4 regions of the Kluyvera sichuanensis genome follow, and region 3 is predicted to be linked to each of the others. Evidence: predicted binding sites of a transcription regulator. Region 3 holds the regulator's gene; each other region holds the start of a gene.
What was found. The regulator Fur, encoded in region 3, represses iron uptake genes when iron is present. The targets are predictions, from matches to a motif close to ATAATAATGAGAACNACTATCAA.
Positions count from the first base shown of each region.

Region 1 (7,655 bases), 1.6 Mb from region 3:
TTTTTAATTGTATTACTTGCAGGGTGCAGTTCTAAATCGGATTACCGTAACCCGCCCTGGAATCCCGAAGTGCCGGTGAAACGAGCAATGCAGTGGATGCCTATCAGCGAAAAAGCCGGTGCGGCCTGGGGCGTAAGCCCACGCCTGATAACCGCGATTATCGCCGTAGAGTCCGGCGGTAACCCGTCGCTTGTCAGTAAATCGAACGCGGTGGGTCTGATGCAGCTGAAAGCCTCCACCTCAGGTCTGGACGTCTACCGCTACATGGGCTGGAGTGGGCAGCCGTCAACCAGCGAGCTGAAAAACCCGGAACGTAATATCTCGATGGGTGCCGCTTATCTGAGCATTCTGGAACACGGTTCGCTTGCCGGGATCACCGACCCGGAAGTGATGCAGTACGCGCTGGTGGTATCGTATGCCAACGGTGCAGGTGCGCTGCTGCGCACCTTCTCATCGGACCGTAAAAAGGCCATTGCGAAAATTAACGACCTGGATAAGGACGAATTCTTCGACCACGTGGTGAAGAACCACCCAGCACCGCAGGCTCCGCGCTATATCTGGAAGGTGCAGAAAGCGATGGATGCGATGTAATCAGCGGACGTTATTCGCCCGTTCACGCGCTTCACGCTCCAGCGAAAAGATAATGCGCTGGAGCGAGCGCTCAAGCCCCGGATTCATATGCAGGAAACGGAAGCTTAAGCGCGGCGTGACGATAGTTTCATTCTTGCTGTCCACCACCTTGCGTTCGCTGATTGCCAGCAGCTGCGCATCAAAACGAAAACGCCCCCACTGCGCCATATCCAGCTCGATCTCTTTGAGCTCCATTCCCGGAATCAGGCCGCCAGGCGGCGGTGCATCCAGCAGTGCGCCCATGCCGCCAAGCGACAGATCGAACAGCCGAAAGCGCAGCGTGCTTTTATCCGGCAGCGTGGCCTTGCCGAAATAGGGTGGGTGCAGCGGCGCAGGAATGCGGAAAAACTCGCGACGCTGAATAAACCAGACCGTCGGCGGGGTAGGCATGACGAAGGCGGGCAGACTTTGATAATCCTCCACCTGCATTTGCGGCACCGTAAACTCTATTTTTGCGCCGTTGGTCTCCGCGACCATAGTAATGTTTTTGGCCGAGCGGGCCGCCACGTTGTCCTCATCACGGCTGCCGAAATCGATAACCAGACGCTGCTGGCTGACATCAAGAATACGACTAATAAACTGGCGGGACGACCAGCTGACGCGCAGCGCGGCGTTAGCCTGCTGAAGATCGCGCAGCACGTTTAAAACGGCTAATGGGTTTTGCTTTAAAAACTGTGTGTTGTGCTCACTCACCTGGAATGGCTCCTGAATGGCAGAGGCTTTATCTTTTATCGGCTTACAAAAACATAACTTCAGCACCCAAATGAAAAAAATTAACATCTTCGCAGCTTTTGGCTGCTCAAAGCACTTAAGACAGTGCTTACGTCAATATTCGTATTTATCCGTATAAAATATGATCGCCTTGCCAGGTTTTTTAAGAACAATTACCTATACTTGAAGTATTAGCGGCGCAGAATGTCGGCGCTTTTATGGCTGTTTAATGGAACTGAAGAGGTGGGAAAAATGGGTATTATTACCTGGATTATTTTTGGTCTGATTGCCGGTGTTATTGCCAAACTGATTATGCCGGGGCGTGATGGGGGCGGATTTATCCTCACCTGCATCCTGGGGATAGTTGGTGCGGTGGTGGGCGGTTGGTTAGCGACCACGTTTGGCCTCGGCGGCAGTGTCACCGGTTTTAACCTGCACAGCTTCCTGGTTGCCGTCGTCGGCGCCATCGTTGTGCTGGGGGTTTTCCGCCTGATTCGCCGCGAATAATCATGTTTCTCAACGGCCCCGCAAGGGGCCGTTCTTCGTTTAATCCCTCGCGTTCCCCCCATTTCGTCGTTGTCTTCATTTTTATATTGAACTATAAACACAAATGATAATAATTATCGTTCTTTGTTATGATTGAGTTCACCTATAAAATGAAAAGAACCGTTTTTCGTCGTTGTACGCTGTCAGGGATGATTGCCGTTGCCCTTTCCACGTCAGCCTGGGCTGATAAAAATGAAACCACGATGGTCGTTACGGGCTCAGGCGAGAGTAGTGAACTCCCGGCCTGGACCAACAGCGCCACTAAATCTGCGGTGGCAGAGAGCAAAACGCCGCAGGTGATCAACACCATCAGCCAGCATGAAATCAGCGAGCGGCACGCGACGTCGATTAATGAAATTCTGCGCTATGCGCCGGGCGTATCGACGGAATCTCGCGGTAGCACCACCTACATGAGCGAATACAAAATTCGCGGCTTTACCGTGGATAACGAATTCTATAACGGCCTGCAGCTGCCTTATAACGTCACCGGCAATACCAAAGCGCGTATTGACCCGCTGCTGATTGAGAGCGTGGATATTCTCAAAGGGCCATCCTCCGTACTGTATGGCAACGGCTCACCGGGCGGGCTGGTGAATATTCAGGGCAAAAAACCGCAGACTACGCCTCGCACTGAGGTCGGCTTTAATACGGGCACCCGTAATCTGAAAGAGGGGTATCTCGACTCTACCGGGCGTATTGCCGATAGTGACTGGAGCTACCGCCTGCTGGGTAAAGCGATGGAGGGCGACGATCAGCCGCACACCACCCGCACGGAAGATTATCTGGTCGCACCGAGCGTCACCTGGCAACCGAGCGATAGAACCCGGCTGACCATTGACGCGTTGGCGCAAAACACCCCGAGCTTAACGCCGTCCAACCCGCTGCCACTCTCTTATTTGCGCTCAACCTATGCCGACAAGCGCGATTATGCTGGCGATAAATGGAACAAATTTACGCAGCGCCAGTGGATGGTGGGCTACAGCTTTGAGCATGAGTTTGATAGTGGTTGGGGCATTGCGCAAAAAGCGCGCTATTTTGATATCGACAGCCACCAGAATAGCATCTACTCGACGGGGAACGCGGGCCATCCTGTTTACGAATTAGAGCGTTTCGCCTATACCACCGATGAAGACCTGCATAGCTTCAACATCGATAACCAGGTGACGCGCACCTTCGCCTTTGGTGACTGGCAGCACCATCTATTGGCTGGGTTTGACTACCAGAAGCTGAACTCGCACTACCACTATCGCTATGCGCCTGCGGCTACGACGCCGGGTATTGATATGCGGAATCCAGATTTCGGTCTGGTCAATGAAGATGCGCTGGGGCTGTATACGGAACAGAAAAACCGTCTCTCCTACAGCCAGAAAGGGTACTACCTTCAGGATCAGGTTGAGTTTGGCGGCCTGAACCTGCTCGCCAGCCTGCGCTATGACCAATACCAGTCGGCCACCACCGATTACCTGAACGACAACCAGAAAACGTGGATTTCTCAGGATAGGGTAACGAAACGTCTGGGGGCGCTGTACGCCTTTGATAACGGAATTTCGCCGTTCATCAGCTATTCAGAAGGGTTTAAGCCGGTATCACCGGCACGTAACCTGACGGCCGATCAGGTGAAACCCACCACCAGTAAGCAGGTCGAGGGGGGCGTGAAGTATCTGCTGGCCGAATATGCGACCACCTTCACCGCCTCGGTGTTTAACATCAAGCAGAAAAACGTGCTGAGCCTCGATCCGAGCTGGAACTACCATCAGACCGGGGAGATTGAGTCGAAAGGGGCAGAGCTGTCGGCGGTTAGCCGGCCAACGGATAACGTCAACCTGATCGCCAACTACGCCTACACGCACGCCATTAACACCGAAGATGAAACCTATCAGGGTAAACGTCCGACGCAGGTACCGGAAAACACCTTTAACCTGTGGGGTGACTACACCTTCGATCAGCGCGCGGTACGCGGGCTGACGATAGGGGCCGGGTTGCGCTACACCGGGCCGATGGAGATTGCACCGGATAACACCGAGGGCAAGCTGGGTGGCACCACGCAGTATGATATGTCGGTGTCTTACGATATGTCGGCGGTGGACAGCAGCCTGGCAGGGCTGATGCTCAAGGCCAGCGCGCAAAACCTGACCAACAAAGAGACGTTGACCTGCTATGACAGCACCAACTGCTGGATTGGTCGTGACCGGACGGTGCAGGTAGGGGCGAGCTACACCTTCTGATCTGGACGAGCCTGTCCCGGTGTCGCTTCGCTCGGCCGGGCTACGTGATGTTCTCTGGTAGCCCGGACGAGGCGTTTACGCCGACTCCGGGGCGGCACCGACCGTATCGGACTGTCGCTGCGTCGCCTTCATCGGAATAAACGCGATAATCACCGCGCCCAGCACCAGGAACCCGGCGACCATATAGATCCCCGCGTTAAAGCTGCCGGTCACATCCTTCATCAGCCCCATCAGCAGTGGCCCCAGCGCCGCGCCGGTCATCCCGGTGCCGTTAATCACCGCAATACCCAGCGCACGGGCGCGCAGCGACAGCGCTCTGTCCGGCGTGGTCCAGAAAATCACCATCGCGGCAAATGCCCCCATCGATGCCATCACAATACCGGTAAACTGCAGCGGCGGATAAGGGCTGGTGGCGGTCAGCACCCAGCCTGCGGCGGCGAACAGATACGGCAGCAGGGTATGCAGTTTACGTTCGTTATGGCGGTCAGAGCGCTTGCTCCACCAGACCATCCCGACAATGGTACAAACCTGAGGAATGGCGCTAAGCAGGCCGATGGTGACGTTACTGCTTTCGGCGTTAAAGCTGCGCAGAATCAGCGGCGTCCAGACGCTCAGGGCGCTGAGCGTATTGGTCAGGCAGAAGTAGGCCAACGTGTAGAGCATGATGGTGGGCGTCATCAGCTCGCGCATGACGCTCTTTTGCCCCACCGACGCGGCCTGAATCGCGCTTTGCGTTTGCAGCGCGCTTTGGCGGTCGGCCTCCATCATCTCTTCGAGGCAGGCTTTATCGTCGTCGGTCAGCCATTTCGCCTTCGACGGGCTGTCATCAAGCCAGAACCAGACCACCAGACCGAGCAGCACCGACGGGAAGCCTTCCAGCAAGAACAACCACTGCCAACCCTTGAGATTCAACATGCCGTCCATGTTGAGAATATAGCCGGAGGCCAGCGACCCCAGCGCCATCGTCACCGGCATGGCAATCATAAACAGGGCGTTAGCACGGGCGCGATAATGCGCCGGGAACCAGTAGGTTAAGTAGTAGAGCAGGCCGGGCAGGAAGCCCGCTTCGGCGATCCCAACCAGCATACGCAGCGCATACAGGCTATTTGGCCCGGTGGCGAAAAGCGTTGCGGTGGAGGCGATGCCCCAGACAATCATCAGGACGGCAATCCAGCGGCGGGCGCCAACGATGGTCAGCATCACGTTGCTGGGAATACCGCACACCACGTACATCACGTAAAACAGGGTCGTCGCCAGACCAAACATGGTGCTGGTGAGTCCCAGGTCTTTGCCCATGGTCAGGCCGGCAAAGCCGATGTTAATGCGGTCGAGGTAAGAAAAGACAAACAGCACGAATAAAAACACAATTAAACGACGGAAAAGCTTATTGATAACCGCCTGCTGACGCGGGTTCAGCGGCTGCTGCGCCGGGGGCGGAGTGGCAAGCTCCCCGTCGCGTTTGTGTCCCAGAGAAGGGCTATCGTTCATGAAAAGCTCCACATTGTGATTATTAGTATGGGTGCCGTGCAGGCTGCTAACGTATAGAAAATAGCCGCTGAAGATGTCAATTTTCCGTGTGTAAAATGATACGTAATTGTTATGTGTGTGGCATTTGTGAATCATAATGAGATCTGCGTCGCTTTCATTGACGCGTCATTGTGGTTTGCGGCCAAAAGGGGTCAGGACGGGCGGAAAGACAAAGCGTATAATCATAAAATCTGAAGTTTTTTGGGGTAAGGAAACGCATGGGTCATATAAAAAAAGTATCGGAAGACGCCGTCTTTCATCGTGAAGAGTTTCCGTTCTACTGGATTGTTAACGTCTATGCGCGTTACACCCAAACCGTAGAGGTCGCCCTGAAAAAGATTGGCCTGGACGTCTCCCGTTTTCGCGTACTGATGATCACCCACCAGTACGGCGAAGCGAGCATTTCGCAAATATCCGAATACGCGCTGGCGAAAATGCCGACGGTAACTAAAATCGTTGGCCGCCTGCGCGACGATGGGCTGGTCACGACTGCCAACAGCGTCCACGACGCCCGCGTGACGGTGGTGATGCTGACAGAAACCGGCCAGCAGAAAGTGGCGGAAGCCATGCCGCTGGTGGGCAAGATTTTCGATAAAGGCTTTAAGGGAATCAGCGCCAGTCAGGTGGAGAAAATGAACCTGACGCTGTCAAAAGTGCTGGATAATCTTAACGAGCTGTAGCCCGCCGCACGGCACAATGACAAAATTGTGACTGGTGTAGAAAAATATCATAACTCGCTGTAAATAAACCCTTTTATTACGACCGCCGCTGGAGAGCACTTCAGCGGTAACGCCCTCCCTTATGCCGAAATTTGCTATGTAATTCATCAGGCTGCATGAATAACCCCGCTCATTAAAAGGTTAATGAATTGTTATATCATGGTAAATTTAACGTGAAAATTTACTTGAATTTTCATCTAAATATTCCATAGTGATTAACTATCGGACAGGGCAAAAAAGCAGCATCGACTGCGTGCCTGAATGTGATTCATTTTTTCTGGTTAAGGTGTTAATCATGCAGCCAGTTTGTGAGAGCAATGGGTTTATCGAACGGTTCACCCTCGGTGAGGGCGACCTGAGTTTTGCCGTCAAAGACACGCTGGACGTGGCGGGATTCCGCACCCAGGCGGGTTGTCCGGCGCTGGCTGATACGCCGGTTGCCGCCCAGCATGCGAGCGTCGTCGCCACTCTGCTGGCCAACGCCTGCGTCCTGGCGGGGAAAACCACGCTGCACGAACTGGCGTTTGGCGTCACCGGCATTAATCCCTGGAGCGGCACGCCGGTCAATCCGCGCTTTCCGGCGCTGATCCCCGGCGGTTCCTCCAGCGGCTCGGCTGCCGTGGTGGCGGCGGGCGAGGTCGATTTTGCCCTCGGCACCGACACCGGCGGTTCGGTACGCATGCCAGCGGCCTGCTGCGGGATCCTTGGCCTGAAACCGGGCTACGGCGTGCTGAGCCGTCAGGGCGTGATACCTGCCGCCAGCTCGCTGGACAGCGTGGGTCTGTTTACCCGCGATGCACATACCCTTCGTCAGGCGCTGAACCGCCTGCACATTACCGTCGAATCCCCGCTGGACGCGCTGCCAGCCATCACCTTTATCCCGGCAGCGTTGCCGGAAATCGATGCCGCGCTGCTGCGCTTCCTTGCCGAGGCGGGCGTAAAGCCAGCGCAGGGCGAACTGCCAACGCTTACCGATGCCCATCTCGCGGGCGTCGCCATTATCAGCCATGAAAACTGGCAGGCCTTTAGCCCGCTGCTGATGGAGGAGTCCGTCTCCCAGGACGTTGCCACCCGCATTCGCGCCGGAGGCTCGGTCACCGCCGAAGCGCTGTCCCAGGCCGAGCAGATGCGCCGCCGCTTTAGCGACGACGTCGACGCGCTGCTTGCCGACACGCCGCTGCTGGCGCTGGCCACCTTGCCGGAACTGCCACCAACGCTTACCGAAGCGAAAGATCCGCTCAGCGTGGTCAACCTGACCCGGCTGGTGAGGCCGTTTAACCTCAGCGGACACCCGGCG
Region 1 covers NZ_CP162271.1:1,674,937-1,682,591, reverse strand. The annotation lists gene emtA (membrane-bound lytic murein transglycosylase EmtA) at 1-591, shown strand, start outside; gene AB2B48_RS08365 (flagellar brake protein YcgR) at 592-1,323, opposite strand; gene AB2B48_RS08360 (GlsB/YeaQ/YmgE family stress response membrane protein) at 1,594-1,848, shown strand; gene AB2B48_RS08355 (TonB-dependent siderophore receptor) at 1,998-4,112, shown strand; gene hpaX (4-hydroxyphenylacetate permease) at 4,188-5,600, opposite strand; gene AB2B48_RS08345 (MarR family winged helix-turn-helix transcriptional regulator) at 5,858-6,319, shown strand; gene AB2B48_RS08340 (amidase) at 6,654-7,655, shown strand, end outside.
Region 1: a site for Fur is predicted at 1,946-1,968, ahead of AB2B48_RS08355 (TonB-dependent siderophore receptor). Genes of this name have one in related genera too.

Region 2 (7,655 bases), 1.4 Mb from region 3:
AACGCTCGAACTGACCGGTACCGAATTTACCCTGCTCTATCTGCTGGCACAGCATCTGGGCCAGGTGGTTTCTCGTGAACACCTGAGTCAGGAAGTGCTGGGTAAACGCTTAACGCCGTTCGACCGCGCGATTGATATGCACATCTCCAACCTGCGCCGTAAGCTGCCGGAACGCAAAGACGGTCATCCGTGGTTTAAAACCCTGCGTGGCCGCGGCTATCTGATGGTCTCCGCTTCATGATAGGAAGTTTAACCGCCCGCATCTTCGCCATTTTCTGGCTAACGCTAGCGCTGGTGCTGATGCTGGTTTTGATGCTGCCAAAGCTCGACTCCCGTCAAATGACCGAGCTGCTCGATAGCGAGCAGCGTCAGGGCCTGATGATTGAGCAGCATGTTGAAGAAGAACTGGCTAACGATCCGCCCAACGATTTGATGTGGTGGCGTCGGCTGTTCCGCGCAATTGATAAGTGGGCACCGCCGGGCCAGCGTTTGTTACTGGTGACTAGCGAAGGCCGCGTGATCGGCGCAGAACGCAACGAAATGCAGATCATTCGTAACTTTATCGGCCAGTCTGATAACTCCGATCATCCGCAGAAAAAGAAGTATGGCCGCGTTGAGTTAGTCGGGCCGTTCTCCATTCGTGACGGGGAAGATAACTACCAGTTATACCTGATCCGTCCGGCAAGCAGTTCGCAGTCCGACTTTATCAACCTGCTGTTCGACCGACCTTTACTGCTGCTTATCGTCACCATGCTGGTCAGCGCCCCGCTACTCTTGTGGCTGGCGTGGAGCCTGGCAAAACCGGCGCGTAAGCTGAAAAATGCTGCGGATGAAGTGGCTCAGGGCAACCTGCGCCAGCATCCTGAGCTGGAGGCCGGGCCGCAGGAGTTTCTCGCCGCCGGTGCCAGCTTTAACCAAATGGTGATGGCGCTTGAGCGGATGATGACGTCGCAACAGCGACTGCTCTCCGACATCTCTCACGAACTGCGTACACCGTTAACGCGTCTGCAGCTTGGCACGGCGTTGCTGCGCCGTCGCAGCGGCGAGAGTAAAGAGCTGGAGCGCATTGAAACCGAGGCACAGCGTCTGGACAGCATGATCAACGATATGCTGGTGATGTCGCGCAATCAGCAGAAAAGCGCGCTGGTCAGCGAAACCCTGAAAGCCAACCACCTGTGGGGCGACGTGCTGGACAACGCCGCGTTTGAAGCAGAACAGATGGGCAAGTCGTTCAGCGTCGATTATCCGCCGGGACCGTGGCCGCTTTACGGTAACCCGAACGCGCTGGAAAGCGCGCTGGAGAATATCGTGCGCAACGCCCTGCGCTACTCGCACACCAAAATCGCCGTGAGCTTCTCGGTGGATAAAGACGGCGTCACCGTTCACGTGGACGACGACGGCCCAGGCGTTAGCCCGGAAGACCGCGAGCAGATTTTCCGTCCGTTCTATCGTACCGATGAGGCCCGTGACCGTGAATCTGGCGGGACGGGGCTGGGGCTGGCGATTGTAGAAAGCGCCATGCAGCAGCACCGCGGCTGGGTGAAGGCCGACGACAGCCCGCTCGGCGGGCTGCGGCTCACGCTGTGGCTACCGCTTTATAAGCGAACCTAAAAACCATCGGCCTGCGAATGCAGGCCGATTTTTTATATCGTCTAGCCCCACAATCTTCTGCTGTTATCTTCAATCTTGCCGCTCAGGCGACGCTTCTGCATGGTTCTGCTCCAGCTCACCGACAGCCCCGCCGCGCTCAGCAGGCGGTGATACTGGTCGTCATCAAACGGCATATGCCAGGCAATCGCGGCGGCGTCATACACCGAAACATCGCTCAAACGCGACACCAACTCCAGCGGAGCATCAGTAGAGACCTTACCCGGCGCAATCACCCGATACAGCCAGCCAACCTTGCCGCTGTTTTGCATCAACGATGCCATATCGCTGATAGCAAAGTGAAAATTGAGCTTAAAGCACGGAGAACGCGGCTGGGTAACCTGGATCAACGTCTCACCCCAGCGGTAAATATCACCGATAAAAACGTTGTGCTCGGTCATGCCTTCCGTCGACAGGTTTTCACCAAACGCCGGGGCGCAAAACAGGGATGCCTGCTCGGGGAAATCACGAATCAGGTCGGCGTAATGTTCACGGGGAAACTGACACAGCGCGCGGTCGGGGCCGCCGTGGATTTTTTTCTCGGCCTGTTCATCACCTAACAGTCCCAGCTCGGTGAGTTCCAGTTCGCCATCCATCTGGACCTTCGCGATGGCGCTTGGGCGACTGCCGTCATAGTCGCGGATTTTGCCAATAAACACATCAACCGGAAAATGCATCTGCTGCTCCTTAGGCGGATACAAAAAAAGCGAGTCATCAGACTCGCTTCTACAGACCGGCAATGCAAATTATTTTTTAGCGACGAAACGCGCTGCTGCTTCGTCCCAGTTCACCACGTTCCAGAACTCTTTGATGTAGTCCGGGCGGCGGTTCTGGAATTTCAGGTAGTAAGCGTGTTCCCAAACGTCCAGGCCCACAATTGGGAAACCGGAAGCGCCGGAAACGGCTTCACCCATCAGCGGGGAGTCCTGGTTTGCGGTAGAAACCACAGCCAGTTTGTCGCCTTTCAGCACCAGCCACGCCCAGCCGGAGCCGAAACGCGTTGCTGCTGCTTTTTCAAATTCAGCTTTGAAGTTATCAACGGAACCGAAATCACGCTCGATAGCCGCTTTCAGGTCACCCTGCAGGGTGGTGCCTTTTTTCAGGCCTTTCCAGAAGAAGCTGTGGTTAGCGTGGCCGCCCGCGTTGTTACGCAGAACGGTTTTTTTGTCAGCCGGCAGCTGGTCCAGTTTCGCGATCAGCTCTTCAGCAGACAGCGCAGCGAATTCCGGCAGGCTTTCCAGCGCTGCGTTAGCGTTGTTAACGTAAGCCTGGTGGTGTTTGCTGTGATGGATTTCCATCGTCTGTTTGTCGAAGTGCGGTTCCAGGGCATCGTACGCATAAGGCAGTGATGGCAGGGTATAGCTCATAATCATCTCCATTATTGTCGGGCGGCAAACCTGTAAACGCCGCGTAATCAGTTGGTTCATTATAGTTAATTAAATGATATTGAAAATGATTATCAATGCCGTAGTTTTTATAAGGTTATAACATTTTGTTATGTTCCTGATAACACGCGGCATTCAGGTTAATTGACGGGAATTCGGCTTTTTTGTCGCCACTGCCCTGGCGTCATCCCAATTTCACGGTTAAAGACCACCGAAAAGTAGTTACTGTCCTCGAAGCCGCAGCGCATCGCCACTTCGCCAATCAGCAGTTCGGTGTGCTGAAGCAGATATTGCGCGTGGCAAATCCGCAGTTGGCGCAGGTAGTGGTTAACGGTCATGCCGGTCTGGCTGCGGAACTGCTGGCGCAGGGTGCGCTCGCTGCAGCCCTGCTGCTCGCAGAAGGTATCAAGGACGAAAGGACGGTTCAGGCTGCCTGCGAGCACGGTCAGCAGTTTGTCGAGCAGCGCTTCGCTTTGTGTGGCCGCCTGGTTATCGGTGGCATAGCGATAGCGCTTGAGGCAGACCACCAGCTGGGCAAACAGCAGTTCGGACATCTCATTGGCTAACGCGTCATCTTTGCGGCTCTCCTGCTCCAACTGGGTCATTATCTGCCGCGCCTGCGTCATACCAGTGCTGCCTATCCGCCAGTGCGGCGCCCAGTGGGAACCGTGCAGCCCGGGAATATGGGCCACCCAATCAAGGTTGAGCTTTAAGCGTTCAGGGCAGTAGATAATATTCTGTAAAACCAGATCGTTAACCGAAGCGTAGGAGTGTTTGTCTTCCGCGCGGATATAAAACAGATCGCCGCGGGTGATGCGGTAAGGACGGTCGTTGAGGATGTGTAAGCCGTTGCCGCGCCAGACCAGCACCAGCTCGTTAAACTCGTGGGTATGCTCAGCAAAGACGTTTTGCGGGTAGCGGTCAGCCACCGCCACGGCTTGCGTCGGATTGGCAAAAAAATCCGCTTTTCGAAGAACTAACTGGCCTGGCACGCTGGCACCTCACGACTAACAACTCTCTATTATTAGCCGTTTTGAGGCAAAAAACGGTGATTCCCTTCGCGTTACTGAAGCAGGGTGTCCCGCCCCTGGCGAATATCGCGCGGCGACCAGTTAAATTCGCGGCGAAAAAGGGTCGAAAAGTGGTTACTGTCGCCAAAACCGCAGCGATAGGCGATATCGGTAACGCTCTCATCGCTGTGGCGCAGCAGATGGCGGGCTTTAATCAGGCGCAGGCGGTTGAGATAGCGCTGCGGCGTCAGGCCAGTACAGTGCTTCAACTGGCGGTGAAGCGTGCGCAGAGACAACGAGAATCGGTCCGCCACCCCTTCCCAGCACACCTCTTCGGCGAAATGCTCTTCCAGCCACGCCATCAGCTGATTCAGACGGGCGTCGTTATCCATCGCCCCCTGTTCCTGGCTGCCTTTACGCAGCAGCACCAGCAGCTGCATAAACAGAATTTCACGGTTCGCCAGCGACATCATATCGGTGCTGTCATTCGCCTCTTCCATCTGCCCGACAATCGTTCTCACCTGCTGCAAGGTGTTCTGGTTTACGCGCCAATGGGAAGGATAGTGACCATCCTGCTCCTGCGGCAGCAGCTTATTAAGACCTGACAAGAACTGGAAAGCATCCGGCGCGCGGTACAGCACGTTGGTCAGACACAGGTTTTCCGTGTGCTCATAGAGGTGCCGGTCGAAGTCACGGACGAAGCAAACCGTGCCACCGCAAATGGTATGCGGCTGACCATTGAACACGTGAATACCTGTGCCATGCTCAACGATAACAATCTCATTAAAATCATGATGATGCTCAGGAAATGCCGCCTGAGGAAGTCGAGGTTCAATCGCCACGGGCAGCTTGCCAGAAGAGAAGAAATCCACGCTGTGTAGTACGGTCATCGCGAGCCCCAACAAATGAGAAAGATTATCAGGATAGTAATATCCGATGAGAGATCTGACCTTGACGTTTTGACAGCAAACCGCGCAAAGCCGGTCGTTTTTTCAAGAAACAGCCGGAAAGATCGGGAAATGCGGTCATCATCACACCCCCTGAAAACCCCACCATCGGCGGAATTTGTGAACTCTCTCACGTTCACCTTTGCTTTCTTGCCAGCGCCGAATTTCGCCTGTCAGTAACGAGAAGGTTGTGGCATTGCGCTTTTTCTAGACTGTTTCACAATGACTCATAGAAGGACTCTTGCCATGACTTTTCGCCATTGTGTGGCCGTCGATTTAGGCGCCTCCAGCGGACGCGTAATGCTGGCGCGCTTTGATGCCAAACAGCGTTCGCTTTCACTGCGCGAAATCCACCGTTTCGTGAACAGCCTGCATAAGCAGGAAGGTTTTGATACCTGGGATATCGACGCGCTGGAAGCCGAAATCCGCATCGGCCTCAACAAGGTGTGCGATGAAGGCATTTTGATAGACAGCATCGGCATCGACACCTGGGGCGTGGACTACGTCCTGTTGGATAAACACGGGCAGCGCGTTGGCCTGCCGGTGGCCTATCGCGATAGTCGAACCGACGGCGTCATGGCCATGGCAATGGAACAGCTGGGTAAAAGTGAGATCTATCGTCGCAGCGGCATTCAGTTCCTGCCGTTCAACACGCTTTATCAGCTGCGCGCGCTGGTTGAACAGCAGCCAGAACTGGTGAGCCAGGCCGCTCACGCCCTGCTGATCCCGGATTACCTCAGCTTCCGCCTGACCGGCAAGATGAACTGGGAATACACCAACGCCACCACCACGCAGTTGGTCAATATCAATAGCGATAACTGGGATGAAGATCTGCTGAACTGGACCGGTGCACCGTCGTCCTGGTTTGGTACGCCGACGCATCCCGGCAACGTGATCGGCCACTGGGTCTGCCCGCAGGGCAATGATATTCCGGTGGTTGCCGTTGCCAGCCACGACACCGCCAGCGCCGTCATCGCTTCACCGCAGGCTGACCGCGATGCCGCTTATCTCTCTTCCGGTACCTGGTCGCTGATGGGCTTTGAGAGCAAAACGCCGTACACCAGCGAGCAGGCGCAGCGCGCCAACATCACCAACGAAGGCGGCGCGGAAGGGCGCTACCGGGTGCTGAAAAATATCATGGGCCTGTGGCTGCTGCAGCGGGTGCTGAAAGAGCAGAACATCGGCAGCCTGCCAGATCTCATTGCCGGAGCGGAGAAGCTACCGGCTTGCCGCTACCTGATTAACCCGAACGATGACCGCTTCATCAACCCGGAAAACATGAGCGCCGAGATTCAGGCTGCCTGCCGCGAAGCCGCGCAACCCGTTCCCCATGCCCCAGCCGAGCTGGCGCGCTGCATCTTCGACAGCCTGGCGCTGCTGTACGCCGACGTGCTCAACGAGCTGGCGCAGCTGCGCGGTAAACCATTCAGCCAGCTGCACATCGTTGGTGGCGGTTGCCAGAACCAGATGCTGAACCAGCTGTGCGCCGATGCTTGCGGCATCACCGTGGTCGCCGGGCCGATTGAAGCTTCAACCCTCGGCAACATCGGCATCCAATTAATGACGCTGGACGAACTCACCAACGTCGACGATTTCCGCAAGGTGGTGACCGGCAACTACGGTCTCACCACGTTTACCCCGAATTCAGACCATGAAATTGCCCGCTACGTTGCGCAGTTTCAGCAACAACGACAGACAAAGGAGCTTTGCGCATGACCACTCAACTTGAACAAGCCTGGGAACTCGCGAAACAGCGCTATTCCGCTGTGGGTATCGATGTCGAAGAGGCGTTACGCCAGCTGGACCGCTTACCCGTATCCATGCACTGCTGGCAGGGCGATGACGTCGCGGGTTTTGAAAATCCAGAAGGCGGTTTGACGGGTGGCATTCAGGCGACTGGTAACTATCCGGGCAAAGCGCGTAACGCCACCGAGCTGCGCGCCGACCTGGAGCAGGCACTGAGCCTGATCCCTGGGCCAAAACGTCTGAACCTGCACGCTATCTACCTGGAGTCTGACACCCCGGTGGCGCGCGACGAGATCAAACCTGAGCACTTCAAAAACTGGGTTGAGTGGGCGAAAAAACACAAGCTGGGCCTCGATTTTAACCCGTCCTGCTTCTCACACCCGCTGAGCGCCGACGGCTTTACGCTGTCTCACGCCGACCCGAAAATTCGCCAGTTCTGGATTGACCACTGCAAGGCCAGCCGCCGCGTTTCCGCCTACTTTGGCGAACAGCTGGGTACGCCTTCGGTGATGAACATCTGGATCCCAGACGGCATGAAAGACGTGACCGTTGACCGTTTGGCGCCGCGCCAGCGTCTGGCGGCCGCGCTGGATGAAGTCATCAGTGAAAAACTGGATCCGGCGCATCACATTGATGCCGTCGAAAGCAAGCTGTTCGGCATCGGCGCTGAGAGCTACACCGTCGGCTCTAACGAGTTCTATATGGGCTACGCCACCAGCCGCCAGACCGCACTGTGCCTGGATGCCGGTCACTTCCACCCAACCGAAGTTATCTCCGACAAAATCTCTGCCGCCATGCTGTACGTGCCGCGTCTGCTGCTGCACGTAAGCCGCCCGGTACGTTGGGACAGCGACCACGTGGTGCTGCTGGACGACGAAACCCAAGCTATCGCGAGCGAAATCATCCGCCACGACCTGTTT
Region 2 covers NZ_CP162271.1:3,808,326-3,815,980, reverse strand. The annotation lists gene cpxR (envelope stress response regulator transcription factor CpxR) at 1-241, shown strand, start outside; gene cpxA (envelope stress sensor histidine kinase CpxA) at 238-1,611, shown strand; gene yiiM (6-hydroxyaminopurine reductase) at 1,653-2,387, opposite strand; gene sodA (superoxide dismutase [Mn]) at 2,394-3,014, opposite strand; gene rhaR (HTH-type transcriptional activator RhaR) at 3,173-4,024, opposite strand; gene rhaS (HTH-type transcriptional activator RhaS) at 4,096-4,932, opposite strand; gene rhaB (rhamnulokinase) at 5,236-6,705, shown strand; gene rhaA (L-rhamnose isomerase) at 6,702-7,655, shown strand, end outside.
Region 2: a site for Fur is predicted at 3,088-3,110, ahead of sodA (superoxide dismutase [Mn]). Genes of this name have one in related genera too.

Region 3 (7,655 bases):
AAAGTGAAGGGCGTGATTCACTGGGTGAGCGCGGCACATGCGCTGCCGGTTGAAATTCGTCTGTATGACCGTCTCTTCAGCGTGCCGAATCCAGGCGCCGCAGAAGACTTCCTGTCGGTGATGAACCCAGAGTCACTGGTTATCAAGCAGGGCTACGCTGAGCCGTCTCTGCAGGCTGCTGAGGCCGGTAAAGCATTCCAGTTCGAGCGTGAGGGTTACTTCTGCCTCGACAGTCGTTATACCACCGCTGAGAAGCTGGTCTTTAACCGCACCGTCGGTCTGCGTGATACCTGGGTAGGTTGATTCCTTTCCCTGATAAAAACGCCGCGCTTGCGGCGTTTTTTTTGGCCTGGATAAAGTCTGTTATCGTTTTGGCCTTAGCATCAGAACCTCTTATCCTGGGTACGGTTAAAACAGTGTGATGAATAACTTTTTCGCTAATGACCGGGTGATTAATTATCTCTGATGATAGGTCTGAAAACGGAGATGAATTGGTATGTACTTAATAGACAGATAGGGATATAAGCGAATAAACGTTTCCCTGCTGTTATCCTGAACCATATTCAATAATATATTAAGGTGAGTAAATAAGCGCAAATTATAATTTAATGGGATTAATATGCTAAATATTAAAGGACTAACCTATAGCACTTCAGGTATTTTTGTGGCATTCCGTTTTCGATACCGCCCTCATGCTCGACTGAAACACCTGCTTTATTTTATTGGGATCGCATGTACTACGGTAGTCACACCGCCTCTTTATGCTGAATCACTTAATACAGGGACTGATGATGACGCCCTGCCGGCGATGACCTGGGATGAACTGGAGAGGCAACGTCCCGCCAATAGCTTTAACATGGTTTACGCTGAAGATAAACAGATATGCCAGACCGTCCTCAATGCACTGAATGAACAGGGTTATGACCCGGAGGTCTATCACTCCTCACCTGATATCTACCATCCACTCCCTGAATTACTCCTGCAAACCCGTCTCAATCTGCCACGCAAACTCCTGGGAACGCATATTTTTCGCACCGAGGAGTATGAAATAAATTACACCGATAAAACGGGAATGCAGCAGAAGGATTACTGGTATCGATTTATAGGCCAGGGCTATGATGAACTTGCGTTGGGCCATGAAGTGAAGGAAAGCTATACGGTACATCATACGGTTCCATATACTGATTTTATTCAATTCCGTTGGGAGGCCTTTCCACTAACCCAATCGACGTGTGGTGACTGTGTATTCGGTCTGGAAGAAGCGCGTCGGTATGATTATTGGAAGAATGAGACATTTAACCAATGGACTTATGATGCTGTGGATAATAAATCTCATACTTTTAGCTATTTTGATGAGATTATAACGGTTAATAAAGAATATTTTATCCTCTCTACGCTATCTTATCCTGAACAAGATAAACCGCTACGTGTTGTAGCTAGTCCATTAAATCGTATGCGGACTTTTCAGCAATGGGTTTATGGGGAAAGATCGACTCTTGGTATTTGTTTTATGAAATCCAGGTTTATACTTCAGGGGTTTAAAAATGAATAAATTATCCTTAATGGTTAGCAAACATAAAGTAAAAATGGTGTTTTTAGTTTTTATAGCATGCGTTATATTAATTGCTCTTCAGGGAATATACCAAGGGGAGAAAAAATTTGCCATCAGGGAACGTAGGGCGGTAGAGGAAGTTATCAAGAGTTTTGTTACTAATAGAGATAAGCAAATAGAAATTTCACATGATATTTTGTCTATTTATCCATGGCCTAAGCTTGGTGATTATTTTATTCATGATGCTACAGCGTATAAAGATAAATTAAAAAAGAAATATACAAATGGCAATTATTTTATGTTAGTGCTTTATCGTTCTGTCAATGAATTTAACCGTGAGAATCCAGATTGCTGTGAGACCACTACCGTGAACAATAGTGATAATTGTTTTCCCGGTGAATTAGATTGGGTGGGTGATGATGGCCCATATACCTGCGTATTTTTTAGAGCCAGGATTCGCTACTTTGATGAAAACCATGCTTATAGTGAAACGTCGAATGGGCTTACCACAGGAGTGATTGTTGATAAAAAGGGGAAAGTCATTGCGTGGTATTAGATGATGGTCACGAGATAATCCTATGACCTGGTCCCATGGTCAGCTTGCTGGGGTGTGCATGGAGGCACTCAGCACCGGGTAAGCGTCTCGGCAAACGTTGCCTTACTTAGTTTCGCGAAGCGAATTAATGCAATTATTCTACCTCTAAGTATCCCACGCTTTTAATCCCGCTTGTTACAAAAGTCTAATGTAAACGGTCTCATTCACACTTTTCTCAGGCCCGGCAAGGCTTGGCGCGGAGATGTTGCAGTAACGCACTCTGTTACAAACGGAAACCAAATATGTGCGCTTTGTCATAATCCTGCACTCTCGTTGCGGAAAAGGATTGATAATTCGCGTCGCGAAAAATAGTCTGTAGGTGTAGTGAAACACAATTTTTTAGCAGTACCTTTTTATCAGTTTTATTTTTTTGCCTTCTGCTTTGCAGCGGCATTTTTAAAAGTCAAAGAGGATATAACTATGCGTACGTTTAGTGGCAAACGTAGTACGCTGGCGCTGGCTATCGCCGGTGTGACAGCAATGTCAGGCTTTATGATGACTCCGGAAGCAAAGGCAGAAGGCTTCATCGACGATTCTACAATGACCGGTGGTATCTATTACTGGCAGCGTGAGCGTGACCGTAAAGATGTAAATGACAACGGTAAATATAAAACCAACCTTTCCCACTCCACCTGGAACGCCAACCTCGACTTCCAGTCTGGCTATGCGGCTGACATGTTCGGTATTGATATTGCGGCGTTTACCGCGATTGAAATGGCAGAGAATAACGGTAGTGCTCACCCGAACGAAATTGCCTTCTCCGCGAGCAATAAAGCATACGATGAAGATTGGTCTGGCGATAAAAGCGGTATCAGCCTTTATAAAGCGGCAGCTAAATTTAAATATGGTCCTACCTGGGCACGTGCTGGTTATATCCAGCCAACCGGTCAAACGCTGCTGGCTCCGCACTGGAGCTTTATGCCTGGCACCTATCAGGGTGCTGAAGCCGGCGCTAACTTCGACTACGGTGATGCTGGCGCGCTGAGCTTCTCGTACATGTGGACCGATCAGTACAAGGCTCCGTGGCACCTGGAAATGGATAATTTTTACCAGGGCGACCGTAAAAAGAAAGTGGATTATTTACACTCTCTGGGCCTGAAGTATGACTTCAAAAACGATCTGGTGCTTGAAGCTGCTTTTGGCCAGGCTCAGGGATATATGGACCAGTATTTTGCTAAGGCATCCTATAAATTTGATGTCGTGGGTAATCCATTAACCACCAGCTATCAGTTCTATGGCGCACATGACAAAGTCAGCGACCAAAAAAATCTGACAACGGCAGATGATGTTGCGCTGGCTAACGACCTTTACGATGGAATGGCATGGTTACAGGCATTAACCTTCGGCTACAAAGTCGGTCAGGTTGATTTACGCCTGGAAGGCACCTGGGTGCGTGCAGAAGGTAACCAGGGTTACTTCCTGCAGCGTATGACTCCTACCTATGCATCGTCTAACGGTCGTCTGGATATCTGGTGGGATAACCGTTCTGACTTCAACGCCAACGGCGAAAAAGCGGTATTCTTCGGCGCCATGTACGACTTAAGTAATTGGGACCTGCCGGGTTGGTCCGTCGGGGCATCATATGTCTACGGCTGGGATGCTAAACCAAGCTCTGCTGAAATCTACGATCAAAGCCAGCGTCTGAAAGAATCCTCGTACAGCCTTGATGCTGCCTATGTTGTACAGGATGGCCGTGCGAAAGGAACGATGTTCAAACTGCACTTCACCCAGTATGACAATCACTCCAATCTTAATATGGGCGATGCAGGTTACAACAACATGTTCCAGGATGAGCGTGACGTGAAATTCATGGTTATCGCACCGTTCACTATTTTCTGATGCTAACGCGGCAGGGGGAGACCTCTGCCGCTGTTAAGAGGCTCATCGTATGAAAAAATTGATTATTATTGCGCTGATGGCTGCTGGATTAACCGCCTGTGCCCAATCTCCTGCACCGAAGGAAGATAGCAAGCTTAAGGATGCTTACAGCGCCTGTATTAACACCGCAGAAGGCAATCCGGATAAAATTCAGGCCTGCCAGAGCGTGCTGAATGTGCTGAAGCAAGAGAAAACGCACGAGCAGTTCGCGAATCAGGAAAGCGTGCGCGTCATTGATTACCAGAAATGTATTAACGCCAGAAAAATGGGCAATGACGAAGCGGTAGCGAAAAACTGCGATAAGATTTGGCAGGAAATTCGCAGTAACAACGCGCCACAGAAATAAGTTCACGTTGATTACCAATAACCGCTGCTTGCAGCGGTTTTTTTATGGCTATCGTAAAAGCAGGGCATAAAAAAACCAGCGCTTAGGCTGGTTTTCGAGAAGCGCGGTACGCTTATTTTGCTACCGCGTCATGTGCGTGTTCATCTTCACGGCAGTCGCCTTCAGCGCAGTGACCATAAAGATAAAGACTGTGGTTCGTTAAGCGGATACCGTGCTTCGATGCGATTTCACGCTGACGAGCTTCAATGGAATCATCGCTGAACTCGATCACTTTGCCGCAGTCGAGGCAGATCAGGTGATCGTGGTGATGCTGCTGGGTCAGTTCAAAAACGGATTTACCGCCTTCAAAATTGTGACGGGTCACGATACCAGCGTCATCGAACTGGTTCAGTACGCGGTAAACCGTGGCTAAACCAATCTCTTCACCCATGTCGATCAGGCGTTTGTATAAGTCTTCCGCGCTGACATGGTGGTTATCCGGTTCCTGAAGGACTTCCAGAATCTTTAACCGTGGAAGTGTGACTTTCAGGCCAGCCTTCTTTAATGCGGTGTTATTGTCAGTCATGCGGAATCTGTCCTGTTGCTAAACGATTAACTTCCATCAGCGAAAGTATCACAGAGAATGCACCCGAATTAATGCGTCTCATTATAGAATGACCCTATTGAAATGAAAACAGCAAGAGCCGGGTAAACTAAGCTTTCAAAAACGAGGCTTCACCGACAAACTGGCGATGAGACCGCGCTAAATCAGAAGATATTGTACAGGTATGCGCTCAAAAGTTAAAAAATTGTAGCTATTATTTTAATTGCTTTTACCTATTAATGCGGCACGATTTATCATCGTGCCGCAGGATAATCAGGCGTTTTTGATCTCATCCAGGTGCAGCTCTTCTGCAACCTGCTTGACCCATTTCTCAACGCGCTCGGCGGTCAGTTCTGGCTGACGGTCTTCGTCGATAGCCAGACCCACAAAGTGGTCGTCATCCGCCAGACCTTTGGATGCTTCGAAATGGTAGCCCGCGGTCGGCCAGTGGCCGACGATGGTTGCGCCACGCGGCTCAATGATGTCGCGGATGGTGCCCAGTGCGTCACAGAAGTATTCCGCGTAGTCTTCCTGGTCGCCGCAGCCAAACAGCGCAACCAGTTTACCGTTGAAGTCCACTTCTTCCAGCGTAGGGAAGAAATCATCCCAGTCGCACTGTGCTTCACCGTAGTACCAGGTTGGGATACCCAGCAGCAGAATATCGAATGCTTCCAGATCTTCCTTGCTGCTCTTGGCAATGTCGTGAACGTCAGCGACATCTTTACCAAGCTGTTTTTGAATCATTTTTGCGATATTTTCGGTGTTTCCGGTATCGCTACCGAAAAAGATGCCAACGATTGCCATGAGTAAAATAACCTCTTGAAACTTAATGATATGGTGGTGGCTCATTGCCCACAGATAAGGGCAATCATAGCAGAACAGAGAGGTGCGCGGAAACCGCTATCGTGCCGGACTGCACACTCTGCTACATGAAAGCGTATTTTGGGGGATTTTTCAGACTTTCCCCTGTCCGTGCAGCTGGGCCAGTTGGCTCATCAGAATCTCTTCAATGAGTTCACTCCGGCTCATATCACGGGCAGTCGCCAGCTCGTTGAGTGCATCAACGGCTTCGTTATTCAGCTTCAGCTCCACGCGCTTCAGACCGCGCACTTTGTCGCGTTTTAACTGATTACGCTTATTAATGCGCAGCTGTTCGTCACGCGAAAGCGGATTGGTTTTTGGTCTTCCCGGCCGACGCTCATTTGCGAACAAATCTAAGGTCGTACGGTCCGTTTGTTCTTTTGCCATGGTTCTGAGTGACTTCGGGGAAACAAGCTACCGGGCGGTACCCGGTGCAGACAGCGCGCAATCATACATCAGTGGGGCCCACACGCCAACGACCACGGCCATTCTGGCGCGCGGTCGATGCATTTTTAATCACTCGGCGAGATAACGGCGAATGGCTCGCAGCACCGCTTCCGGTTTTTCGGCGTGAACCCAGTGACCCGCGCCGGCGATAACGTGCGCTTTTGCCTGCGGGAACTGAGCCAGCAGCGCGTCACGATAGGCTTCGGTCACATAGGGTGAATTGCCACCGGGAATGAATAGGGCAGGGTGGTCCCAGGCCGGAATGGTCTCCCAACCAACGATATGCGGGTATTGCTCCCACAGCACCGGTACGTTAAAACGCCAGGCACCATCGACAAAGGATTTCAGCAGGAACTGAATCACGCCTTCTTCTTTAAGGTACTCGCGCATTACCGTCGCGGCCTGCTGACGGGTGGCGACGCCAGCGTTGGTGACTGCATTAATAGCTGCAAAAATCTCATCGTGACGGCGGACCTGGTAATCGACCGGGGCAATATCAATCGCCACCAGTCGGTCGATGCGTTCAGGGGCCAGCGCGGTGAGCGCCATCACCGCTTTACCGCCCATGGAATGGCCGATAACCGTTGCTTTTTCAATGCCGTTAGCATCGAGCGTATCGAGCAGATCCTGAGCCATAGCGGGGTAGGTCATCTCATCGGCGCGCGGTGAGAGACCGTGGTTACGCATGTCTACCTGGAGGATATCGTGGTCGGTGACCAGGTCGCGGGCCAGGATGCCCAGATTATCCAGGCTACCAAACAGGCCGTGGACGAGAACGATGGGAGAATTATTGTGCAGGTTTTGTGCAGTTTGCGCTCGGACATTCAATTTCATAGCAAAGTTCTTTTTTTCGCATTGTCGGGTTAGGGTATCATGTTGGACATTCTAACGCTCAGGGGCAAGAGAGGAACTCATCCGAATTTTGCTGTCTTCCTGGTTTGGCGCTACCCGCTGTTGGGTTTTGACTTTATAATCCCAATGAATTGTATTCAGAAAAATTATCGCACCGGATTAAGATGAAAACGATCGAAGTTGATGACGAGCTCTATCGCTATATTGCGGCTCACACTCTGCACATTGGCGAGAGCGCGTCCGACATTTTACGGCGTATGCTGAAATTCTCCGCCGCTTCTCAGCCCGTGGCGACTGCTGCTGCGCCGGTCGTCAAAGCAGAACCGGCTCCCGCTCCGGCCCCGGCTGCTGCCCCCGTTGCTGACGTGAAAACGGTAAAAACCGCCAAAGATAAAGTCCGTGCTATGCGTGAGCTGCTGCTCTCTGATGAGTATGCAGAACAGAAGAAAGCGGTTAACCGCTTCATGCTGGTACTGACCACGCTGTACGCTCTGGACAACAAGGCGTTTGCCGAAGCTACCGAATCCCTTCACGGTCGTAC
Region 3 covers NZ_CP162271.1:96,518-104,172, forward strand. The annotation lists gene glnS (glutamine--tRNA ligase) at 1-303, shown strand, start outside; gene AB2B48_RS00470 (hypothetical protein) at 620-1,552, shown strand; gene AB2B48_RS00475 (hypothetical protein) at 1,545-2,108, shown strand; gene AB2B48_RS00480 (chitoporin ChiP) at 2,568-3,986, shown strand; gene chiQ (ChiQ/YbfN family lipoprotein) at 4,036-4,371, shown strand; gene fur (ferric iron uptake transcriptional regulator) at 4,484-4,936, opposite strand; gene fldA (flavodoxin FldA) at 5,228-5,758, opposite strand; gene ybfE (LexA regulated protein) at 5,909-6,202, opposite strand; gene ybfF (esterase) at 6,332-7,096, opposite strand; gene seqA (replication initiation negative regulator SeqA) at 7,279-7,655, shown strand, end outside.

Region 4 (7,655 bases), 2.5 Mb from region 3:
CAGCGCATGAGCTTCGACGAACTGCTGGCGGTGCTGAAGGCCAACTTCGCCACGCCGGAGGGCGAGAAGGTTCGCGCACGGCTGATTAACCGCTTTGAAAAATACGGTAACGACATTGACGATGTTGATAATATCAGCGCCGATCTGCTGCGTTTTTACTGCAAAGAGGTGGAGAAATACCGTAACCCGCGCGGCGGCCAGTTTACGCCGGGCTCCTATACCGTCTCTGCCCACGTGCCGCTGGGGTCGGTAGTTGGCGCGACGCCGGACGGACGTTTTGCCGGTGAACAGCTGGCGGACGGCGGGCTGTCGCCGATGGTCGGCCAGGACGGTCAGGGGCCAACGGCGGTGCTGAAGTCAGTGAGCAAGCTCGATAACTATCTGCTCTCTAACGGCACGCTGCTGAACGTCAAGTTCACCCCGGCGACGCTGGAGGGGGAAAGCGGTCTCAACAAGCTGGCGGATTTCCTGCACGCCTTTACCAAACTCAAGCTCCAGCATATTCAGTTCAACGTGGTGAACGCCGAAACCCTGCGCGAAGCCCAGCAGCGCCCGCAGGATTTTGCCGGGCTGGTGGTGCGCGTAGCGGGCTACAGCGCCTTCTTTGTCGAACTGTCGAAGGAGATTCAGGATGACATTATCCGCCGCACCGCGCATCAGCTGTGAGGTGATTGAGGCGCGCGCCGACACGGCGCGCATTTTCAATATCCAGCGCTATTCGCTTAACGACGGTCAGGGCATCCGCACGGTGGTGTTCTTTAAAGGCTGCCCGCATACCTGCCCGTGGTGCGCCAACCCGGAGTCGATGTCGCCGAAAATCGAGACCGTCCGCCGGGAGAGCAAGTGCCTGCACTGCGCCACCTGTTTGCAGGATGCCGAGGAGTGTCCGTCCGGGGCGTGGGAACATATTGGCCGTGACGTGACGCTGGAATCGCTCGAACGGGAAGTGCTCAAAGACGACGTGTTCTTCCGCGCGTCGGGCGGCGGCGTAACGCTTTCCGGCGGCGAAGTGCTGATGCAGGCCGAGTTCGCCACCCGCTTTTTACAGCGTCTCAAGCAGTGGGGCATTCGCACCGCCATTGAAACCGCGGGCGATACCTCCCCTCGCCGCCTGCTGCCGCTGGCGCAGGCGTGTGATGAGGTGCTGTTTGATCTGAAAATCATGGACTGCGCGCAGGCTCGTCAGGTGCTCAGCATGAACCAGCCGCGGGTGCTGGAGAACTTTCGCCTGCTGGTAACGGAGGGCATCAAGGTGATTCCACGGCTGCCGCTGATCCCCGGTTATACCCTTAACCCCGAGAACGTCGCGCGGATTCTGGCGTTTCTGGCGCCGCTGCCTATTGAGGAAATACATCTGCTGCCTTTCCATCAGTACGGCGAGCCGAAGTATTCCCTGCTGGATCGCGAGTGGGCAATGGCGGGGATAAAAGCGCCGGAGCCCGAGGAGATTGCGCCGATTCAGGCGATGGTGGAACAAGCGGGATATCGGGTGGTGATGGGGGGTTAACGATACCAGACCGCACCGTACAAGTCCCCTCGCCCCTTTGGGGAGAGGGTTAGGGTGAGGGGAACAGGCCAGCACGGTGATAAACCCTCACCCCAGCCCTCTCCCTTAGAAAGGGAGAGGGGGCCGTCCGTGCCAATGCGTTAAACTCTCATTCCACATCCAACAGCCACTTCTGCGCCGGGGTCAACCGGCTCGCCGTTTCCGGCGTTAACCAGCGGCGCTGATCCTGCTGCGCGGTATCCGCACGGTCGATATACAACCCGTGAAGTACCCGGCGGCGCGAGCCTTCGCGGTTGGTGGTGCCGCCGTGCCAGGCGTGGGCGTTGTAGATCATCACGCTGCCTGCCGGCGCCTCAAAAATCACCTCATCCGGGTGCGGTAATCCCACATCCTCCAGCACCTCTTCCGGCAGTTCCGGGCGCAGATGGGTTGCCGGAATAATCCGCGGCGCGCCGTTGGCGGCGTAGAGATCGTCAATCGCCCAGATGGTGTTGACCAGGTGAACCTTCGGGAAATCCGGACGCGGCTTTTTCCAGTCAGCGTGTAGCGGCTGATGGCCGCCGTTGTACAGCGCCTCGCGGGCGTTGAGGCTGGAAATTTTAAACTCGCCCTCAAAGATATAGCGGCAGGCCGACAAAATCAGCGGATGCGACCACACCTTCTCCCACACCACGCCCTTGTTGACGAGGTTCGCCACGCGCGTCGCCGTCTCTTCCTGATGGTGCTCCACCGCCAGGTTCTCCCCTTCTTTCTCCACCAGATAGTCAATGCGCTCGCGCATCGCCGCCAGCCAGTCGGCATCCGCCACGCCGTGGACGATGGTGTAGCCCTGAGTATCCAGTTCATGTTTCATTGTCGCTGACAGTTCGCCACTCGCGCCCAGCGCCTCCAGCCAGAATGCCGCTTGCTTGTCCATACCGCCCTCTCTTTTGTTAACCATTTCACAACATGTATGAAAAGTTACTGCACGAGCGGCTGGCATTCTGTATGAGATAGCTACACAACACTGGATTTTTGTGTACAGCAAAATAAAGTGTGATGAGATTCAAAATCCAGAATAATAACCAGGACATGAGCATGTCAGAACAATCCCTCGTCCCCGTGCTGGAGCAGCTGCTTGCCCGGCAAAGCGACCTTGTCGTGCGGTTTCCGCAAACCTCGCAGCCCACGCCGGAGCTGGCGATGAGCGTGTCGTTTCCCCGTCTGGAGATCGTGCTGGAAGGCGAGCTTGCCGACGGTTGCCTGAGCGCGCCGCTGGGCCCGCTGCAGGCGCTCTATCTGCCCGGTGGACGCTGGAATGCCCCGCAGTGGCAAGGCCCGGCCACCACGCTGAGCATTCTGTTCAGCAAACAGAAGCTCGGCTTCAGCCTGCAGCGGTACGACGGCAAAAAATTCGTGGAAATTCGTAAGCAGCACGTGGCGCGGCTGGGCCCGCGGGTAGGATCGTATCTGCTGCTGGCGATGAACGAACTGGCTATTCGCCCGGTGATGCCCACGGCGCAGATCGTGCTAAGCGGGCTGCTGAGCCACTGTATCGATCAGCTTACCCATCTGGCGGATACGGTGAGCAAGAGCAAAGAGCTGTTTCTCGCCGTTCAGGAGTATATCGACGAGCACGCCGCTGAGGCGCTCAGCCGGGAGACGGTGGCGAAGAAGTTCCATATTACGCCGAACTACCTGTCGCATCTGTTTCAGAAGTCCGGCTCGGTGGGATTCAATGAGTATCTGACCGCCGTGCGGCTTGAGCTGGCGAAGAAATTACTGCGTGGGTATGAGATGAAAATCAAAGAGATAGCCCATCACTGCGGCTTTGAAGACAGCAACTACTTCTGCCGAATCTTCCGCAAGCACACGGCGCGTTCGCCGTCAGAGTACCGCCGTCACTGCCGCACGATGTAGCTATTTTTTCGGGCGATATTTTTCCGGTAGCTCCGGCACCGGGCGACGGTCGTCAATCAGATGACGGATGGTCAGGATCGGGTGACGCCACAGCATACGCGGGCCAGCCCAGCGCATAATCTGCTTCATTTCTTCGCGTTTGGCGGGCTGATAGCAGTGCACCGGGCACTGCTTGCAGGCTGGTTTTTCCTCGCCAAACACGCATTTATCCAGCCGTTTATCGGCATAGGTATTCAGCGCCTGGTAGTGCTCTGCATCGTCCTGCGCCTGCGGGCAGCGTCGCTGATAAAGCGCAATCATGCTGCGGATGGTCCGTTTTTCACGGTCGATGCGTTTGCCTGCCATAGCCTGTTCCTCACCAATAAAGATGCATTAATAATACACGTTTAATGGTGCTTTCGCAGCCGCTTTATGCCTCGTGCTTGTCCACGTGGCCCAGCGGTTTTTCCGGGAAGCAGACGTCGCGCACCCGGCGTTTCAGCTCGGCGGCATCCGGGAAACCCTCGTCGCGCTTGCGATCCCAGATAAGCTCCTCGCCCACGGTAATGGTAAAAATTCCACCGGTACCGGGCACCAGGGTCACCGAGGCGATATCGGTGCTGAAGGTATGCAACAGCTCCTGCGCCATCCAGCTGGCGCGCAGCATCCAGTTGCACTGGGAGCAGTAGGTGACCGTAATAGCGGCTTTCTGCGTCATAACATTCTCACAATGAATTAAAGGACTAATTGTAATCAAATTGTTGCATGCATAGAGATTTATTTGCAAACTTTATTGCAAATGATAATTCCTATCATTACTATTCGCATCACATTAAACGGAGTCGTTCGAAGCGCTTATGGAAAAGCCGACTTCTGGAAGTAGCGAGTGAGCCAATACTAATAACGATGAAAGGCATGGCAACTATGTACAAATCCATTCAATCAGAGGCGTGGTGCAAGAAAAGCCTACTGGTAACCTCTTTGCTTGCAGCGATTTACCAGACTTCCGCCGTTGCGGCTGACACACAGGACAAAACCGCGGCGGTAGACACCGCCGAGCAGATGACCGTCACAGCGCCAGCTCCGGTACTGAAGTCGGGCAATCAGCACGCCATTAGCGCGCAGGAATTGCAGGACAAAGGGGCCAACGACTTTGGTTCCATCATGCGTTATGAACCTCTGATTGGCGCGACCGGCTCCAGCGGCGGCTCCGGCAACGGCAAAAGCGGCTTCGACCGGGGCGGCTACACCGGCTACAACATTCGCGGGCTCGAGAGTAACCGCGTCGGTATCGACGTGGACGGTATCGCCCAGCCAAACGCCACCGGCCGTAGCTACGTTAGCCGCGCTGGCCAGAACACCTTCGGCATTGGCCGCGACTACATTGACCCGTACATGTACGGTAGCGTCGATATTCAGTCCGGTGCCACCGACACCGAAACCGCCAACTCTTCTATCGGCGGCAACGTCTCCTTCCAGCCGAAATCGGCGGACGACTATCTGCACCCGGGCAAAACCAGCGCCTTTAGCTACCGCAGCGGTTATGACTCCGCTGACCGCAGCTGGCACAACGGCCTGACGGCGGCGGGCGGTGATGAAACCCTGCGCGGGATTTTCGTCTACAGCCGTCGTGATGGTCAGGAGACCACTACCAATAGCTCAAGCGTCGACGCTTTCCCGGCAAACTGGCACTCTGACGCATTTATGACCTCGGGGATCTGGCAACCAAACGATCAGCATAAACTGACCAGCACCCTCGATTACTACCATAAAACCAACCATACCCATTACGACGTCTGGAACGACAGCGGCAGCAAGACCATTGGTAACGCGCAGCAGACCAGCCAGACCCGTCGCTGGGGGCTGAGCCTGAAAGATGACTGGACGCCGATGAACGACTTCATCGACAGCATGTCCACCAAGGTGTACTACCAGCACACCGAAGCGCACGACCAGACCTACATGCCGGACAGCTTCACCAGTACCATGGAAACGGTCTACTCGAACTACGATACCGATACCTGGGGTATGCAGACGGCATTGGCAAAAACGCTTGGCCGCCACGATCTGAGCGCTGGCTTCAACGCTAGCACCACCAAAACCCAGCGTCCGTTCAGCCAGTCGCCGATCCCGAGCGTCTTCAGCGAGATCATGCAGCCGGAAGCAGACAGCCGTGAATACACGGTAGCCGGCTTCCTGCAGGATCAGATCAACTTCGATCTCGACGGCCATAACGCGGCGGTGATCCCAGGCGTCCGCGTGGTGCATCAGTCCACCAAGCCAGAGAACCTTAGCAGCCTGACCACTAACAGCACGGTGCTGACGGAGTCATCGGTTTCTAATCTGTATGGCAAAAATTCAGATACTCAGGCGCTGCCGTCGCTGACCTTCCAGTACGACATCACGCCGCGCATGATGACCTATCTGCAGTACAAACGCGGCGCGGAGTTCCCGAACACCAGCCAGCTGTACGGTTCATGGAACCTCGGTTCCAGCTACGCGGGCCGCGGCCAATACGCACTGATCGGCAATACCGATCTGAAAACCGAGACCAGCGACAACTTCGAATGGGGCATGAAGGGCGAGGTGACCGAAGGGATCACCATGCGTACCGCGCTGTTCTACAACAGCTATAAAAACTTTATCGCTTACACCCGTTACACCCGCGCGAACAACCCGGGTCAGTTCACTAACGTACCGTCAAACATCTACACCATTTACCAGGCGGAAAACCGCGATAAAGCCTATATCTACGGCGGTGAGATCAGCGCGAAGTTCAACTTCGGAACCTGGTTTGAACAGGTTGATGGCCTGAGCGCCACCCTGGCTTACGGCTACAGTGAAGGGCAGTCAAAATCCAGCTACAACGGCGACAAATATGTCGACCTCGATAGCGTTGCGCCAATGAAAGCCATCGTCGGCGTGGCGTGGGATGACCCGTCCAAAGTCTACGGTACCGCGCTGACCGCCACCTTCGTGAAAGGCAAACGCGCTACCACCACCAACCGCGAAAGCTACACCAACACCGGCAACACGCTGACGGATTCCACCAAAGAATATATGCGCGTACCTGGCTACGGCATGCTCGACTGGACGGCTTACTGGCGCGTGGCGAAGAACGTCCGTATCAACGGCGGGGTGTATAACCTGACCGACCGTAAATACTGGGACTACCTGAGCAGCCGCAACATTGAAACGTCCACCAACCAGGACGCCAATGATAAATCGCTGGCGGTCATGCCGGGCCGTACCTGGCAGCTGGGCGTTAACGTCGATTTCTGATAACAACATCAATGAAACCTGCCCCCGGCTACTGGCCGGGGTAATTATAAGGAAGAGAGCTATGCAAAACGCACCAACCGAACTGTGGCAGCGCTATCAGGACGTTAAAGCCAACGGCACTGCCAAATACGCTCGCGACATCGCTGCCGTGATGGGTATCAGCGAAGCGGAACTCACCGAAGCGCGCGTCGGCCACGATGCCGTTCGCCTGCAGGATAATGCCCGCGCGATCCTCGCCGCGCTTGAAAGCGTGGGCGAAACCAAATGCATCTGCCGCAACGAATATGCGGTTCACGAGCAGGTTGGCGCTTTCACCCACCAGCACCTTGACGGCCATGCAGGCCTGGTGCTGAACCCACGCGCGCTGGATCTGCGTCTGTTCCTGAGCCAATGGGCCAGCGCGTTTCACGTCAACGATCAGGGTCGCGAAAGCATTCAGTTCTTTGACCCGCACGGCGACGCGGTGCTGAAGGTTTATACCACCGACGCTACGGACAGCGCGGCCTGGCAGGCGCTGATTGCTGAACAGACGCAATCAACCCCAACGCCGCTGGCCCTTCGCCCGGTAGAAAATGCCCGCTACGCCGAGACGGCAGACGGTGCGGCGCTGGAAAAAGAGTGGCGCGCAATGACCGACGTGCATCAGTTCTTCGTGCTGCTGCGCAAATACAACCTCTCACGCCAGCAGGCTTTCCGTCTGGTGAGCGATGACCTGGCCTGCCGTATTGACACCGAAGCGCTGCCTCGCCTGCTGGAAACCATCCAACAGGACGGCAACGAATTTATGATTTTCGTCGGCAACCGCGGCTGCGTGCAGATCTTCACCGGCACGCTGGAGAAGCTGACGCCAATGCGCGGCTGGATCAACATCTTCAACAGTACCTTCACCCTGCACCTGCGCGAAGAAACCATCGACGAAGTGTGGGTCACGCGCAAACCGACCGTGGACGGCCACGTGACCAGCGTGGAACTGTTTGCCAAAGACGGC
Region 4 covers NZ_CP162271.1:2,682,573-2,690,227, forward strand. The annotation lists gene AB2B48_RS13020 (formate C-acetyltransferase) at 1-666, shown strand, start outside; gene AB2B48_RS13025 ([formate-C-acetyltransferase]-activating enzyme) at 632-1,507, shown strand; gene AB2B48_RS13030 (phytanoyl-CoA dioxygenase family protein) at 1,656-2,423, opposite strand; gene AB2B48_RS13035 (helix-turn-helix transcriptional regulator) at 2,585-3,406, shown strand; gene AB2B48_RS13040 (nitrous oxide-stimulated promoter family protein) at 3,407-3,751, opposite strand; gene AB2B48_RS13045 (SelT/SelW/SelH family protein) at 3,816-4,103, opposite strand; gene AB2B48_RS13050 (TonB-dependent receptor domain-containing protein) at 4,310-6,667, shown strand; gene AB2B48_RS13055 (hemin-degrading factor) at 6,729-7,655, shown strand, end outside.
Region 4: a site for Fur is predicted at 4,185-4,207, ahead of AB2B48_RS13050 (TonB-dependent receptor domain-containing protein). Genes of this name have one in related genera too.